Regions from separate parts of the Mesorhizobium sp. M7A.F.Ca.US.005.03.1.1 genome, predicted to be linked through region 1. Evidence: predicted binding sites of a transcription regulator. Region 1 holds the regulator's gene; each other region holds the start of a gene.
The links. The regulator PhoB, encoded in region 1, activates phosphate uptake and scavenging genes when phosphate is short. The targets are predictions, from matches to a motif close to TGTCATNNANCTGTCAT.

Region 1 (5,515 bases):
CCGCCGATGGCGAAGACATAGCGGCCGAAACGGGTGCGGTTGGTGATGAAGGTCATGACCAGCCCGACGGCGACCGCCATCAGCACCGGTATGGCGATACCGTGGGCGATGAACAGGCCGCCTTCGGGAACGGTGATGTTGTTGGCGGCCGCATATCTGTTCACGATGCCGATCGGCCAGGGGTAGGAGTTGGCGAGCCAGACCGCACCCATGATGGCGCCGCAGGTGACGACACCGAGCAGCGCCTCGGCCCAGATCGGACGTAGCGGAAAACGGAAACGCTTGCGCTGCACCCGCCCGTTGAACAGCCCAAACACCACGGCGAGGCAGGCGACGATCCCGACAACCCAGCTCCAGGTTGCGCCGATCGATCCCGCCGGCCCGCCGCCCATCAGCTGAAAGGTGGCGTTAAGCGGCGCCACGGTCTGGCCTGATGTGACCCACCAGGCAGCACCGCGCCAGACCAGCAGGCCGCCCAGCGTCACGATAAAGGCGGGCACTTCGAGATAGGCGATGACGAAGCCTTGAAAGGCGCCGATCAACAGGCCGAGCGCCAGGCCGATGACCAGCGCCAGGACCCAGATCCACGGATTGCCGAGTTCGAGCCCGACAAAACGCACCAGGAAATGCACCTGGGCAAATCCCATCACCATGCCGATCAGGCCCTCGGCGGAACCGACCGACAGGTCGATGTTGCGCATGACGATGACCAGCACCATGCCGCAGGCCATGATGGCGACCGCGGATGTCTGCACCGACAGGTTCCACAGATTGCGCGGCGTGAGAAAGGTGCGGCTGTCGAAATCGAGCGGGTTGACGCCGAGGCGCAGGCTGGAAATGACATGCAGCCCAATCCAGATGACCAGCAGCGCGCCGATCATGCCGAGCATCCGGGTGTCGATCTCGGTCGCCTTCAGGAACCGGGCGACGGCGCCGAGTTCCGACGCGCGCGCCGTATCGGCCTGCGGGTTGGACGTCGTGTCGGTCATGATTTCCTCCCACCGGCTGGCCGTCTGACGCGCATGCCGGAGCCCAGCCTAGAAGCTATCCGCATGATGCGGAAACACAATTCTTTGAGAAAACGCCGCGGCTTTTGGGCCGCGGCGTTCAGATATTTCGAAGTGGTCCGGATCAGTTACAGGCCGCGACGGTGCCGGCAGCGACACCCGCGCAGACTTCGTCCTTCTTGATCCAGCCAGCGTCGATGACGACGTTGAGATTGTCCTTGGTGATGGCAACCGGAGTCAGGAACAGCGACTTGACGGTGTTGCCGCCCGGCGTCGTGAAGTCCTTGGCGCCGGCGATGTCGCTCGTCTTCTTGCCGTCGGCCAGTTGCGAGGCGATCTCGGCGGCATTCTTGCCGAGCTCGCGCGCGTCCTTCCACACCGACACGGTTTGCGTGCCCAGGGCGATGCGGTTCAGCGCGGCGTGGTCGCCGTCCTGCCCCGAGACCGGCACGGTGCCGGCCAAGCCTTGAGCCGTCAGCGCCGCGACGACGCCACCGGCAGTGCCGTCATTGGCCGCGACCACCGCGTCGACCTTGTTGTCGTTGGCGGTCAGGAACTGTTCCATGTTCTTCTGGGCGTTGGCGGGCAGCCAGCCATCCGTGTAGGCTTCGCCGACATTCTTGATCTTGCCGCTGTCAATGGCTTCCTTGAGCACTTCCATCGAGCCCGAGAACAGGAAGTCGGCATTGGGATCGGCACCGGAGCCCTTGATGAAGACGTAGTTGCCTTCCGGCTTGACCTTGAACACTTCGCGGGCCTGCATGCGGCCGACTTCCTTGTTGTCGAAGGTCAGATAGAAAACGTCCTTGTTCTCGATCAACCGGTCATAGCCGACGACCGGAATGCCTTCGTCCAGCGCCTTCTGCACGGCCGGGCCGATGGCCGAAGCATCCTGCGCCAGGATGATCAGGGAATTGGCGCCCTGCGAGATCAGGCTTTCGACGTCGGTAAGCTGCTTGCCGGGATTGGACTGCGCATCGGCGGAGATGTACTTGTCGCCGGCGGCCTCGATCGCCGTCTTCATGGCGGCCTCGTCGGTCTTCCAGCGTTCCTCCTGGAAATTGGACCACGAAACGCCGACGACCTTGTCCTTCGCCTGCGCGACAGACGCGAGCGTCAGCGACATGGCGGCACCCGCCAGGATGGCGGCTGTGAATCTTTTCATATTATCCTCCCTGCGCCGCGTATGGCGCGACCAAACTGGCCCGAGGGCCGGCACAGAGGCCCTATTTTTTCGAGCCTCGAAAAAATACTGGGCCAACGCCCGAACGCTGTCAACATCGATTCTGATGGATTTTGATGTCGTCTCGAATTTTTTTCGGGCCTCGGAATAAATAAATGACACGGCGCGCGGCTTCTGCCAGTATTTGACCGCGTCACCGACAGCGTTCCAGGGCAGGAAGAACCGCGGCGACCGGGAGGATATGAAAGAGCATGTCGGTCGGAATCCGCCACGACGATTTGCGCCGCCGCAACCGCGCGATGGTGATCGCCGCGGTGCGCCGCGCCGGACAGCCGTCGCGCACCGAGATCGCCGCAACCACAAGCCTCAGCCATTCGACGATCTCGGCGATCTCATCCGACCTGATCGTCGAAGGCATCCTGACCGAAAGCAAGCCGAGCGAGGCCGGCTCGCTCAAACGCGGCCGTCCGCAGGTCGGCCTCAGCCTCAATCCGGAAGCGGCCGCGGTAATGACCGTGGTGCTGTCGCTGAACTTCCTCTCGGTCGCCGTCATCGACTATGCCGGCCAGGTAATATCCGAGGAACAGCGTCGGCTCGACACGCTGACGATGTCGCGCGACTCGCTGATCGGTGAGTGCACGGCAATCGTGCGGCGCCGCCTGGAAGATCCCGACCTGGACGTGCGCAGCATCGCTCGTATCGCGCTGGCCGTCCAGGGCATCACCGACACCCGTGCCCGCGCCATGCTGTGGTCGCCGATCACGCCGCACACCGACATCGCCTTCGCCGACATATTCGAAGAGGAGTTCGGCGTCCCCGCCATTATGGAGAACGACTGCAACATGATGGCGGTGGCGCTGCGCTGGCGCGATCCCGATCGTTACCGCGACGATTTCATCGCTATCCTTTTGTCGCACGGCATCGGCATGGGGCTGGTGCTGAAGGGCGAATTGTTCACCGGCACCCATTCCTCGGGCGGCGAATTCGGCCACATGATTCATCGGCCGAACGGGGCGCTGTGTCGCTGCGGACGGCGCGGCTGCGTCGAAGCCTATGCCGGCAATTATGCCATCTGGCGCAACGCGCGGCAGATGGGCGAGGATGCAGAACCCGTCGCCGATGTCAGCGACGCCGACATGCGCGCCCTGGCTGCCGCCGCCCGCGAGAGGGACGGACCGGAGCGGGAAGCCTACCGCAAGGCTGGCGAAGCGCTCGGCTACGGCCTCGGCAGCCTGTTCGCGCTGATCGATCCGGCCCCCGTCGCCATGGTCGGCGTCAGCGCCGCCGCCTTCGACCTGATCGAGCCGGCATTGCGGCAAGCGATTGCCCAGACCGCCGGCGGCCAGCATTCCAAGTCGATTTCCTTCGACACCGAGCCGAACGAACTGCCGCTGATCCGCGAAGGCTGCGCCATGCGGGCGCTGATCTTCGTCGATCAGGAGATTTTTGCGCCGGGCGTGCAGGCGAGATCCGGTCTCGGCGGCAAGAACGTGGCGTGAGTTCAAACGAGGGAGTTCAGTCCTCGCGAATGGCGTAACCCGCCCCACGGATGGTGCGGATGACATCGGGCATACGGCCGTTGTTGACCGCCTTGCGCAGCCGGCCGACATGCACATCGACCGTGCGTTCGTCGATGTAGATCGTCTCGCCCCAGACATTGTCGAGCAGTTGGCTGCGCGAGAACACGCGGCCTGGATGGCGCATCATGAATTCAAGCAGGCGGAATTCCGTCGGCCCGAGCCGGATTTCGCTCTTCTTGCGATAGACACGGTGCGATTCGCGATCGAGCACGATATCGCCGACCTTGAGCACGCTGGACAGCACTTCCGGCTTGGCCCGGCGCAGCAGCGCCTTGACCCTGGCCATGAACTCCGGCGTCGAGAAAGGCTTGACCAGATAGTCGTCGGCACCGGTCGAGAGGCCGCGCACGCGGTCGCTTTCCTCGCCTCGCGCGGTCAGCATGATGATCGGCAGCCGCTCGGTCTCGGGACGCATCCTTAGCCGGCGGCAGAGTTCGATACCGGAAACCGCAGGCACCATCCAGTCGAGCACCAGAAGGTCTGGAACGTTCTCCTGCAGCCGGATTTCGGCCTCGTCGCCGCGCGTCACCACCTCGACCTGGTAACCTTCGGATTCGAGATTGTAGCGGAGCAGCACGCCTAGCGGCTCCTCATCCTCCACCACCATGATGCGTGGCGCGATCATCGGCTGGTCACCCCTGTCATGCCGCTGGCGCGGACATTGCCGTCTCGTCCTGCTTCGGACGATTGGCTGGCAACTGCGTGCCGGTCAAAACATAATAGGCATTTTCGGCGATGTTGGTCACGTGGTCGCCGATCCGCTCGAGGTTCTTGGCGCAAAACAACAGGTGCGTGCACGCCGTGATGTTGCGCGGATCTTCCATCATGTAGGTCAGCAGTTCGCGGAACACCGATGTGTATTTGACGTCGATGCGTTCATCATTGTTTCTGAGCGTGGCAAGCGCTGCCGCGTCAGCGGCGGCATACTCGTCGACGACCCCCTGCACCTGGATCAGCACCAGCTGCGCCATCGCGTCGATCGAATGCGAAAGGTCGTGCGGCGTGACGCTCAGCCCGACAGTGCCGACGCGCTTGGCGATGTTCTTGGCAAGGTCACCGATGCGCTCGAGGTCGCCGGCCATGCGGATCGAACCGACTACCGCACGCAGATCGTTGGCCATTGGCTGGCGCTTGGCGATCAGCGTGATAGCACGATCGTCCAGCTCGCGCTGGCGTGCATCCATGATGGCGTCGTCGGAAACCACCCGCTGCGCCAGCGCATTGTCCGAATTGAGCAAAGCCCTGGTCGAGCCACCGACCATCGAGCGGGCGAGATCGCCCATGTCGCGGATCAGCTGGCTGATCTGCTCCAGATCCTCATCGAAAGATGCGACGGTATGTTCACCCATGATCTTCGTCCCTCATATGCCAGAGATCAGCCGAACCGGCCGGTGATGTAGTCCTGGGTGCGTTTGTCGTCGGGGGTGGTGAACATCTTGTCGGTGGCGCCCTCCTCGACCAGATAGCCAAGATGAAACATCGCGGTGCGCTGCGACACGCGCGCTGCCTGCTGCATCGAATGGGTGACGATGACGATCGTATAGTTCTGACGCAGTTCGTCGATAAGTTCCTCGACGCGAGCGGTGGCGATCGGGTCGAGCGCCGAACACGGTTCGTCCATCAGGATCACCTCGGGTGACACGGCGATGGCGCGTGCAATGCACAGGCGCTGCTGCTGGCCACCGGAAAGACCCGTGCCAGGTTCCTGCAAACGGTCCTTGACCTCGTTCCAGATCGCCGCCTTC
Region 2 (5,515 bases), on a different contig from region 1:
TGCGTCGAGGCAACGAACGTGTAGTAGATCGGGAAGGCGACGATCAATATGCCGAGGATCAGCATGGCGTGGGCGATGACGGTGCGGAGCGGTGACTGGCCGATCATCGCTCGCCCTCAGCCGTAATGGACTTTGCGTTCCACATAGCGGAACTGGATGGCGGTGAGCGAGATGACGATGATCATCAGGATGACCGACTGCGCCGCCGAGTCACCGAGGATCAGATTGACGAAGCCGTCATTGTAGACCTTGTAGACCAGCGTCTCAGTCGTCTTGCCCGGACCGCCCCCGGTGACGGCATGGACGATGCCGAACGTGTCGAACAGGGCATAGACGGTGTTGACGACCAGCAGGAAGAAGGTCGTCGGCGCAAGCAGCGGGAAGACGATGGTCCAGAATCGCTTGGTCTCGCCGGCGCCGTCCATGGCCGCGGCCTCGATCAAGGCTTTCGGCACCGCCTGCAGGCCGGCGACGAAGAACAGGAAATTGTAGCTGATCTGCTTCCAGGCAGCGGCGGACACCAGCAGGATCATGGCGTGGGTGCCATTGAGCAGTGGATCCCAGGCGATGCCGAAACTCCTCAGCATGTAGGCCAGCGACCCGATCGAAGGGTTGAAGAGGAACAGCCACAGCATACCGGCAATCGCCGGCGCCACCGCGTAGGGCCAGATCAAGAGCGTGCGGTAGAGACCTTTGCCGCGCACCACCTTCTCTGCCATGACCGCCAGCAGGAGCGCCACGCACATGGCGACGATAGCGGTCGCAAGGGAAAACACCACCGTGACCTTGATCGAGTTCAGGTAGGCCGGATCGGCAAGCACTTTCCTGAAATTGGCGAACCAGACGAACTTGGTCCTCAGCCCGAACGGATCCTGCCTGAGCATGGATTGGTAGAACGCCTGACCGGCCGGCCAGTAGAAAAAAACGAGCGTGATGGCCAGTTGCGGCGCCACAAGCAGGTAGGGAAGGACCTTGTTGGGGAACACGACGCGAGGGGTCACGGAGCCACTCCGAGGTGATGAGGCGGGGGGCACCATGCGGCACCCCTCTCCGCCAAGATGGCTTTGATGAGCGTTTCGGACTGGGCATCATCGACCATTGGCGAAATCGCAAGGCACGGCAAAACTCCCCTCACCGAGGGGAGATGCCCGGCGGGACAGGTAGGTGCGCCGTAGAGCAAGGACCTGCGCTCGCTCTAATTCCCCAGCGCTTCCTTGATCGCGGCATTGCCACGCGTAACCGCATTGTCGAGCGCCTGCTGCGCGGTCTGCTGGCCGGCGAGCATCTTCTCGAACTCCTCGTTCTGGATATCGCGCACCTGCGGCAGATTCGGCAGACGTACGCCCTTGGAATTGTCGGTCGGCGTCTTACCCGTCATCTGCAGGATCGGGGTCTCGCGGCCGACATTCTTGTCATAGAAACCGGACTTCTTGGTCGCTTCATAAGCCGCCAGCGTTACCGGCAGATAACCCGACTTCTGGTGCAGGTATTCTTGCACCTCGGTCTTCGACAGGTAGGCGAAGAAGGCCGCGACGCCCTTGTATTCCTCATCGGATTTGTCCGCGAAAACCCACAAGCTGGCGCCACCCGGCGTCGTGTTCTGCGGCGCACCCTTGGCGTCGCTGTCATACGGCAATTGGCCAATGCCGTAATTCATGCCGGACTTGACGATATCGCCAAGCCCGCCGGACGATTCGGTCATGATCCCGCATTCGCCCGCAAGGAAGATCTGCTTGGCTTCGGAGGTGCGGCCGCCATATTTGAAGGTGCCGTCCTTGGCGAGGTCCGCCAGCGCCTGGAAATGGTTGACGAAAATCGGCGCGTTGATCTTGAGCTCGACATCGCCGCCGGCCAGACCGTTCTGCTGGGTGGCCCATGACACGTCATTCCAGGCCGCGAAATTCTCCAGATGTATCCAGGTCAGCCAGGTCGAGGTGTAGCCGCAGGCGGCCGCGCCGCTCGCCTTGATCTTCTTGGCGTCTTCCCACACTTCATTCCAGGTCTTGGGTGGGCTATCGACGTCGAGACCAGCCTTCTTGAAGATATCCTTGTTGTAATAAAGGATCGGCGAGGAGGAGTTGTAGGGGAAGGAGAGCATGGTGCCGTCCGGCTTCGAATAATAGCCGACTATGCCTGGCAGATACTGGCTCTTGTCGAAGGTCATTCCAGCGCTGGTCAACACATCGGCTGCGGGCTTGATGGCACCTTCGGCCGCCATCATCACGCCGGTGCCGACGTCGAACACCTGGATGATGTCTGGCGCCTGGCCCGCGCGGTAGGCGGCAATGCCGGCATTCAGCGTCTCGGGATACGTGCCTTTGAACACCGGAACGAGCTCATAGTCGCTCTGGCTGGCATTGAAATCTTTGGAGATCTTGTCGACGACTTCGGCATTGGCGCCAGTCATGGCGTGCCACCAACTGATCTGCGTGACGGCAAAAGCGGAGGTTGAGGAAAGCATCATAAAGGTAGCGGCAACACCGGCCGCGAAGCCGAAGGACTTCATGTTTCATCTCCCGTTTGTCATTGGCGAAAGGGGGCACTCCCGCGAAGGCAATATGTGTCGCTCATGACAATCAGACAACGGTTTTGTTGCAGATCGACGAACTTCACCCTTTACCTGACGCAACGCTCGCCTCCGCTTGGAGGCATGGAGAGCGATACGGTTAGCCGGCTTAGCGCGACGACAAGCGCGCCAGGAAGCACCGTCGGGACTGTCAAGCTGGCTTTCGGCGTGTCAGCCCTGATTGCAGCCGCAGCAACCCGAAGAGACACGCCAAGGTTGCAGCCGACTTTATCGATCCCTCAACGGCAACGCGCTACTCGATACTGCTGCCCTGTTTATTTCCAAAGCTCAGGTGAAATAAATGCTGACGGTCTACAATTGTATCGTCAACGAACACGATCTGAGACTGGTCGCACTCGCCGCGCTGATCTGCGGAATTTCCTGCTTCTCTGCTGTCAACCTGCTTCAGCACATAAGCCGTTCCACAGATCGGAACCGGCTTGCCTGGCTGATGATCGCGGCCACTTCGACCGGCTTTGGCATCTGGGCAACGCACTTCATCGCCATGCTCGCATTCACACCGGGCATACCCAGTGCTTATGATCCGGCACTCTCCGTGCTTTCGCTCGCTGCTTCGGTCACTTTGACGGCAGCCGGCATGTGGATCGCCACCTTGCGGGATGAGTTCGACTATCATCTCGTCGGCGGCGCCGTGCTGGGCGGCGGTATCGCAGCCATGCACTACATCGGCATGGCGGCGTTCGAGGTTCAGGGCCGTATCGAGTGGAACCTGTTGCTTGTCGCCGTTTCCCTGCTGGCCGGCGTAACGCTCGCGGCGCTGGCGCTGCGTGTCGTGCAGCGCCGCCCCTCCTTGAAGGCGACATCCGGCGGCGCGGTGCTGCTGACGCTGGCGATCTGCACTCTGCATTTCATCGGTATGGGTGCCGTCTCCATCTTCCCCGATCCCTCGATCGTCATATCCGAATACACGATCGAGCCGACCTCGCAGGCTTTCGCCGCCGCCGCCGCCACACTGGTGATCCTGGTTCTGTCGGCATCGGCGCTGTGGATCGATTTGCGCTTCCGTCGCCAGAAGCTCGAGGTCGACCGCATGCACGGCCTGGCCAATGCCGCCGTGGAGGGGCTGATCGTCTGCGACGGCAACCGCATCATCAGTGCCAATGACAGCATTGCGGCACTGACGGGCATCGCAACAGCGACGCTGAACGGAATGCAGCTTGGCGATCTCTTCGGATCCGATATGTCGGGCTTCGGCGAACAGCCGCAGGAGGCCGAATTGAGCGGTCGCGATGGCACGAGCATTCCTGTCGAGCTGATCGCCAGGAGCATCGACTACTGTGGCAAACCGCACAACGTGGTCGCGGTCCGCGATATTCGCGAGCGCAAGAAGGCGGAACAGGAGATCCTGCGGCTTGCCCATTTCGATCCCTTGACCGGACTGGCCAATCGCCGCAGCTTTTCCGGCCGGCTGGAGACGGAAATCGCTGCGATGGGCCGGACCAGGAAAGGCGGCCAGCTTGCGCTTCTGCTGCTTGATCTCGACCGGTTCAAGGAGGTCAACGACCTGTATGGGCACGGCGCGGGCGACGCCATGCTGCAGAAGGTTGCGCAGTGCGCGACCGGTATCCTTCGTCCAGGGCAGATGGTGGCGCGGCTGGGCGGCGATGAGTTCGCCATCATCGCGCCGAACCTGGCCGACCCGTTGGAGGCGGGCCGTATCGCCAACGCGGTGCTGACCGCCATGCGCGAGGAAAACCGGCTCTCGGTCGGCGGCGGCCTTGTGTCGGCAAGCATCGGCATTGCGGTGTATCCGTCGGATGCCGAAAACCAGGCCAGCCTGATAAGCCACGCCGATACGGCACTCTACCGGGCCAAGACCGAAGGCAAGGACACTTACCGTTATTTCGAAGCATCGATGGGGGCCGAGGCCCGCGACAAGCGCGTCATGGAGCACGAACTGCGCCAGGCGGTCGCACGCCAGGAGTTCTATCTCGTCTACCAGCCGCAGAAAGAGATCAGCAGCGGAAAGATGGTCGGCTTCGAAGCGTTGGTCCGCTGGCGGCATCCGACGCGCGGCGACGTGTCGCCGGCCATATTCATCCCGGTGGCCGAAGACAGCGGCGCCATTGGCCAGATTGGCGAATGGGTGCTGACGGCTGCCTGCGAGGAAGCCGCCCGCTGGGAAAATCCGCTGACAGTGGCCGTCAACGTTTCGGCGGTGCAGCTCCACAACACGAATTTCAGCCGCAAGGTCCACGAAACATTGCTGAATTCCGGCCTGGCGCCCGGCAGGCTCGAGCTTGAGATCACCGAGACGGCGCTTGTCAAGGACATGCCGCGGGCGCTGGCCACCTTGCGGCAGGTCAAGGCGCTGGGCGTGCGCGTGGCCATGGACGATTTTGGAACCGGCTATTCCTCGCTCTCCAACCTCCGCGCCTTCCCCTTCGACAAGATCAAGATCGATGGCTCCTTCATCAAGTCGGTCGACAAGAACGGCCAGGTCGCGGCGATCGTGCGCGCCGTCCTGGGACTTGGACGCGGTCTCGGCCTGCCGGTTCTGGCGGAGGGGGTCGAGACGCTCGGCGAACTGAAATTCCTGGACGCCGAAGCCTGCGAGATCGGCCAGGGCTATTATATCGGCAGGCCAGCTCTCATCGAAGAATTCGGCGATCTGACCAATGTCGTCGCACCCGCTGTCGGCAGCAAACCCGCTACCTTGCGCGACAGAAGCGTTCTGGCCTTCGCACCGGCACCTGCGCTAGCCACACGCTAGACTAGAGGCTCTCGGGCTTGAGTGCCGTCTCGACCAGCCGCCTGGCGTCCGGCCCCGACCATTCGGCCGGGCCGTTCATATGGGCGATCAGGCAGCCCTCGCCGTCGACCAGCATGGTGACAGGAAGGCCTAGCGCCAGGCCGCGCTTCTTGAGGTCGTTGAACAGCGCCATCGTCGAATCCCGGTAATAGCCAAGCGTCGCGACGCCGGTATCG
Region 3 (5,515 bases), on a different contig from region 1:
AAGCGCATCTACGCGGTGCCGCCTTTCACCGAAGTGGTCAGCCTCGACTTCGAGGATCATCCGTTCGAGGTCCAGACCTTCGACCAGCCCTGCGCGCTGTGCGCGGCCGAGAACGTCTATCTCGACGAAGTCATCCTCGACGACCATGGCGGCCACATGTTCGTCTGCTCCGACACGGACCATTGCGAGAAGCGGCGAGCGGACGGCTATCGCGGCCATCTTGCCCCGGAAAACCATCTTGCCTCGGGAACAAGGGAGCCGGCGCAATGACCGACGAACCGCTGCTGCGTGTCGCAGCACTTTCTAAATTCTACGGTTCGCGCGTCGGCTGCGACAACGTCTCCTTCGACCTGTGGCCGGGCGAAGTCCTGGCTGTCGTCGGCGAATCCGGCTCCGGCAAGACGACGCTGCTCAACTGCCTGTCAACGCGGCTGCTGCCGAGCTCCGGCTCCGCCAGCTACCGCATGCGCGACGGCCAGTTCCGCGAGCTCTACCGCATGAGCGAGGCCGAGCGCCGCTTCCTGATGCGCACCGACTGGGGATTTGTCCATCAGAACCCCGCCGACGGTCTGCGCATGACGGTGTCGGCGGGCGCCAATGTCGGTGAGCGGCTGATGGCGGTCGGCGACCGTCACTACGGCAGGATCCGCGCCACCGCCGTCGACTGGCTGTCGCGTGTCGAGATCGACGAGGACCGCATCGACGACGAGCCCCGGGCCTTTTCCGGCGGCATGCGCCAGCGCCTGCAGATTGCCCGCAACCTCGTCACCGGGCCGCGGCTGGTGTTCATGGATGAGCCAACAGGCGGCCTCGATGTCTCGGTGCAAGCCCGCCTGCTCGACCTGCTGCGTGGTCTGGTCACCGATCTCGGTCTGGCGGCCATCGTCGTCACCCACGACCTTGCCGTGGCGCGGCTCTTGTCGCAGCGCATGATGGTGATGAAGGACGGCCGCGTCGTCGAAAGCGGCCTCACCGACCGCGTGCTCGACGATCCCCGCGCGCCCTACACGCAATTGCTTGTTTCCTCGATTTTGCAGGTTTGACGATGGCGCCAAGGCACCCCCCTCTGGCCTGCCGGCCATCTCCCCCTCAAGGGGGGAGATTGGCTATCGTCCTCGGTTTCGCCACTCTCCAATGTTGCAGAACAAGCGCAACGAGAAAGCTGCCGATCTCCCCCCTTGAGGGGGAGATGCCTGGCAAGGCAGAGGCGGGCGTTGGCCCGCAAACGAACGACAATTGGAGGCCCTTCTGATGGCAACCCCCCTCGTTGTCTCCGATGTCGCCAAGAGTTTCACCATGCACCTGCGCGACGGCATCAAACTGCCTGTTGTCGCCGGTGTCTCGTTCTCGATCAGGGCTGGCGAATGCACCGTGCTCGGCGGTCCTTCCGGTGCCGGCAAGAGCTCGATCCTGAAGATGCTCTACGGCAACTACGCCGTCGACGAAGGCCAGATCATCGTCACGCATGGTGATGGGCTGATCGACCTCGCCACCGCCAGCCCGCGCACCGTGCTGGCCATACGCCGGCAAACGATCGGCTATGTCAGCCAGTTCCTGCGCACCGTGCCGCGCGTCTCGGCGCTCGACGTCGTCGCCGAACCGCTGGTCGAGCGCGGCGAGGATCGCGAGATTGCCCGCGGCAAGGCGCGCGCCTTGCTGGCGCAGCTCAACCTGCCGGAGAAACTCTGGGCCTTGCCGCCTGCGACCTTCTCCGGCGGCGAGCAGCAGCGCGTTAACATCGCGCGCGGCTTCATCACCGAGCATCCGATCCTGCTGCTCGACGAGCCGACAGCCTCGCTCGATGCCAGGAACCGCGATGTCGTGATCGAACTCATCGCCGCCAAGAAGGCGGCTGATGTCGCCCTGCTCGGCATCTTCCACGACCACGACGTGCGCGAGGCGGTTGCCGACCGCATCATCGACGTCACCGCTTTCGCGCCCGGAAAAATCGCCGCATGACCAGGAAATTATCCGAGACGCCGTTGATCCATCCGACGGCGGAGGTGCAGAACTCGACGCTCGGCCGTTGGACCGAGATCGCCGACCGCAGCCGGGTCTCGGAAAGCGAACTCGGCGACTATTCCTACATGATGCAGGACTGCGCCGTCTGGTGCGCGACGATCGGCAAGTTCGCCAACATCGCGGCCAGCGTGCGCATCAACGCCACCAACCACCCGACCTGGCGGCCGACGCTGCACCATTTCACCTATCGCGCCTCCGATTACTGGGACGATGCCGAGCACGAGAGCGAATTCTTCGCCCAGCGCCGCGCCAAGCGGGTCACCATCGGCCACGACACCTGGCTCGGTCACGGCTCGACCATCCTGCCCGGCGTCACCATCGGCGATGGCGCCGCGGTCGGCGCCGGCGCTGTCGTCTCGAAAGATGTAGCGCCCTATAGGATCGTCGCCGGCGTGCCGGCAAAGCCGATCCGCGAGCGCTTCGATCGCCGCACGGCCGAACGCTACCAGGCGCTGGCCTGGTGGGACTGGGACCATGCAAGGCTGCGGGCCGCGTTGGATGACTTCCGGGAGCTCGAGGCCGAGGCGTTCTTGGAGAAATATGGCGGATAGCGACGCCAGGAACGGGCTGTCACTGACGCTGGGCAGCGGGGGCAAACCGCCCCCGCCCCTGCTATCCGCATGACGTGCCTCTCGACACCGGCATCGACGCCATGACGGCCCTTGTCTGGAACGCCTGAAGGACGGCCTCGCCATCGCCGGCGCGCGACGGGCGAGTATATGCGCATCAAGTGGTGCCGTCTGGCCACCGGCGCCAGCTCGCCAGGCCTGCATTCCACATCACCTTCGACTGCTGATCCTGGGCCGGCCGCAGACTCCGGCCTGTGGAGCGTAACAAAACTGACATCAACGCGACACGGCAGGTTCATGTGGCTGCGCTAGGCGAATGCCTGACGATCAATGGTCCGGACTGGAACCTGCCGCCATGCCAGCAAATTCCGCCACGCTCGAAATCCGCGGTGTCACCCGACGATTTGGCAAGAACACTGCCGTCAGCGACATCAACATCGCGATCCCGCAGGGTCAGATGGTTGGCGTCATCGGCCGTTCGGGCGCCGGAAAATCGACCCTTCTTCGCATGATCAACCGTCTCATCGATCCCAGCCAGGGGTCGATTTTTTTTGACGGCGCCGAGGTCTCGAAACTGAGCGGTTCGCCGCTGCGGCGCTGGCAGCGTGACTGCGCCATGATCTTCCAGCAGTTCAACCTGGTGCCGCGCCTCGACGTGCTGACCAATGTGCTGCTCGGCAAGCTGAACCACCGCTCGACCATCACCAACCTGTTCGGCATGTTCTCCCGCGCCGAATGCGCCGAGGCGGTCGCGGCACTCGAGCGGCTCGACATCGCCCGCACCGCCCTGCAGCCCGCCGGCACCTTGTCGGGCGGCCAGCAGCAGCGCGTCGCCATCGCTCGCGCCATGATGCAGCAGCCCAGAGTGATCCTCGCCGACGAGCCGATCGCCTCGCTCGACCCGCTCAACGCCAAGGTGGTGATGGATTCGCTGCAGGACATCAATTTGCGCGAAGGCATCACCGTCGTCACCAATCTGCACACGCTGGACACCGCCCGGACCTACTGCAACCGCATCATCGGCATGGCTGCCGGCAAGGTCGTCTTCGACGGCCCGCCGGAAGAGCTCAACCGCGAGGCGGTGCGCCTCGTCTACGGCGCCGACAGCAATGGCCAGGAAATCTCCGAGGCCATCACCTCGACCAGCGTTGCCTTCAGCCGAAAGATCGCCGCATCCGCCGGACCGCTCGAGCCCGCATTCCCGGGATATTGAGAGCGGTTGGGATCGCCAGCCCACGTCAAGGGCACCTGTCAAAATCGATAACGCTGCCGGCGCGGGGCCGGAACCTACAGGAGAAATATCCAATGTTCAGGAAGATGGTCTTTGGCGCCGTTTCGGTGCTCGCCATGGCGACCAGCATGGCCCATGCCGCCGACATGAAGGAATTTCGCGTCGGCATTCTCGGCGGCGAAAACGAATCCGACCGGCTGCGCAACTACCAGTGCCTCGCCGACCATCTGAAGGCCGAATTCGGCTTCGAAAAGGTCTCGCTGTTCCCCGCCGCCGACTATGACGGCGTCATCCAGGGCCTGCTCGGCGGCACGCTCGACTTCGCCGAACTCGGCGCTTCCGGCTACGCCAGCGTCGCTCTCAAGGACCCGAAGGCGGTCACCCCGATCCTCACCACCCAGCAGACCGACGGCGCCACCGGCTATTATTCGATCGGCCTGGCGCTGAAATCCTCCGGCATTACCGACATCAAGTCGGCCAAGGGTAAGAAGCTCGGCTACGCCGATCCGGATTCGACCTCCGGCTACCTGATCCCGCTGACCCAGATCCCGAAGGATACCGGCGCTTCGAACGAAAAATTCTTCGCCTCGACCCAGTTCAACGGCGGCCACGAGAACAACGTTCTGGCCGTGCGTGACGGCAAGGTCGACGTGGCGGTGGACGATTCTTCCGGCATCGGCGACTTCAAGGACGGCTACACCTCGGGCACCTTTCACAAGGAAGTCGCCAAGGGCGCCGTCGACCCCAACGACTTCGTCGAGGTCTGGCGCTCGGGTCTGATCCCGAACGGCCCGCTGGTCGTGCGCACCGCGCTCGGCAGTGAAATGACCGCCAAGCTCGCCGACTTCTTCACGCAGTTGCCGAAGAAGGACAAGGCTTGCTTCGAAGGCGTCGAGGGCGGCGACTTTACCGGCTACGTCCCGGTTAAGGCGGACTTCTACAACGTCATCGTCGAAGCCCGTAAGGCAGCCATCGGCGGCTAACGGCGAAATCAGGAAGGGCGGCGTCGAGAAAACGCCGCCCTTCTTGCATGTCCGATCATGACCCTTTCCGTGACAGCCCCTTCCGGCGCCACTCATCAGATGGCCGACGCCTGGCGTCGCCAGACGTCCTTGCGCCGGCTCTACACCGCCATCGGTGTCGGCCTGCTCATCACCGCGCTCGGCAGCGCCATGTGGTTCGCCGACGAGGCCAATGCCGGGCATTTCTTCGACCGGTTGCCGCATTTGCTGGATTTCCTGAGCTGGCTCGTCCCCAAGGATTGGAACGATGTCTGGCGGGCGATGTTCGACATCGCTTCTCCGCATGACACCGGCACCCAGGAATTCAATTTTCCGCTTGGCCGCTCCTATGTCTGGGGCAGCTTCTACATCCCCGAATATTTCGAGCTGATGCTGACCACGCTCAACGTGGCCCTGGTCTCGACCTTCATCGGCTTCGTCTTCGCCGTGCCGTTCTCCTTCATCGCGGCGCGCAATTTGACGCCGCATCCGGTGCTGCGGCTGATCGTCAAGCGCCTCATGGAACTGCTGCGCGCCTTTCCCGAGATCGTCATCGCCGGCCTGTTCGCCGCCATCGTCTCGATCGGCCCGATCGCCGCCATCATCGCCATCGGCCTGCATTCGATCGGCGCGCTGGGCAAGCTGTTCTACGAGATCAACGAGAACATCGACATGCGCGCCGAGGAAGGCCT

Region 2: a site for PhoB is predicted at 2,570-2,586, ahead of ugpB (sn-glycerol-3-phosphate ABC transporter substrate-binding protein UgpB). Genes of this name have one in related genera too.
Region 3: a site for PhoB is predicted at 2,852-2,868, ahead of phnC (phosphonate ABC transporter ATP-binding protein). Genes of this name have one in related genera too.

Annotation. Positions count from the first base shown of each region.
Region 1 is NZ_RZRO01000049.1:1,194-6,708, reverse strand. It holds gene EN990_RS20100 (sugar ABC transporter permease) at 1-989, opposite strand, end outside; gene xylF (D-xylose ABC transporter substrate-binding protein) at 1,132-2,172, opposite strand; gene EN990_RS20090 (ROK family protein) at 2,442-3,689, shown strand; gene phoB (phosphate regulon transcriptional regulator PhoB) at 3,706-4,395, opposite strand; gene phoU (phosphate signaling complex protein PhoU) at 4,412-5,119, opposite strand; gene pstB (phosphate ABC transporter ATP-binding protein PstB) at 5,146-5,515, opposite strand, start outside.
Region 2 is NZ_RZRO01000017.1:33,138-38,652, reverse strand. It holds gene ugpE (sn-glycerol-3-phosphate ABC transporter permease UgpE) at 1-107, opposite strand, end outside; gene ugpA (sn-glycerol-3-phosphate ABC transporter permease UgpA) at 117-1,037, opposite strand; gene ugpB (sn-glycerol-3-phosphate ABC transporter substrate-binding protein UgpB) at 1,196-2,506, opposite strand; gene EN990_RS10530 (EAL domain-containing protein) at 2,868-5,300, shown strand; gene EN990_RS10525 (TlpA disulfide reductase family protein) at 5,302-5,515, opposite strand, start outside.
Region 3 is NZ_RZRO01000093.1:2,692-8,206, reverse strand. It holds gene EN990_RS27980 (alpha-D-ribose 1-methylphosphonate 5-phosphate C-P-lyase PhnJ) at 1-270, shown strand, start outside; gene phnK (phosphonate C-P lyase system protein PhnK) at 267-1,043, shown strand; gene phnL (phosphonate C-P lyase system protein PhnL) at 1,252-1,959, shown strand; gene EN990_RS27960 (DapH/DapD/GlmU-related protein) at 1,956-2,573, shown strand; gene phnC (phosphonate ABC transporter ATP-binding protein) at 2,947-3,804, shown strand; gene phnD (phosphonate ABC transporter substrate-binding protein) at 3,897-4,805, shown strand; gene phnE (phosphonate ABC transporter, permease protein PhnE) at 4,863-5,515, shown strand, end outside.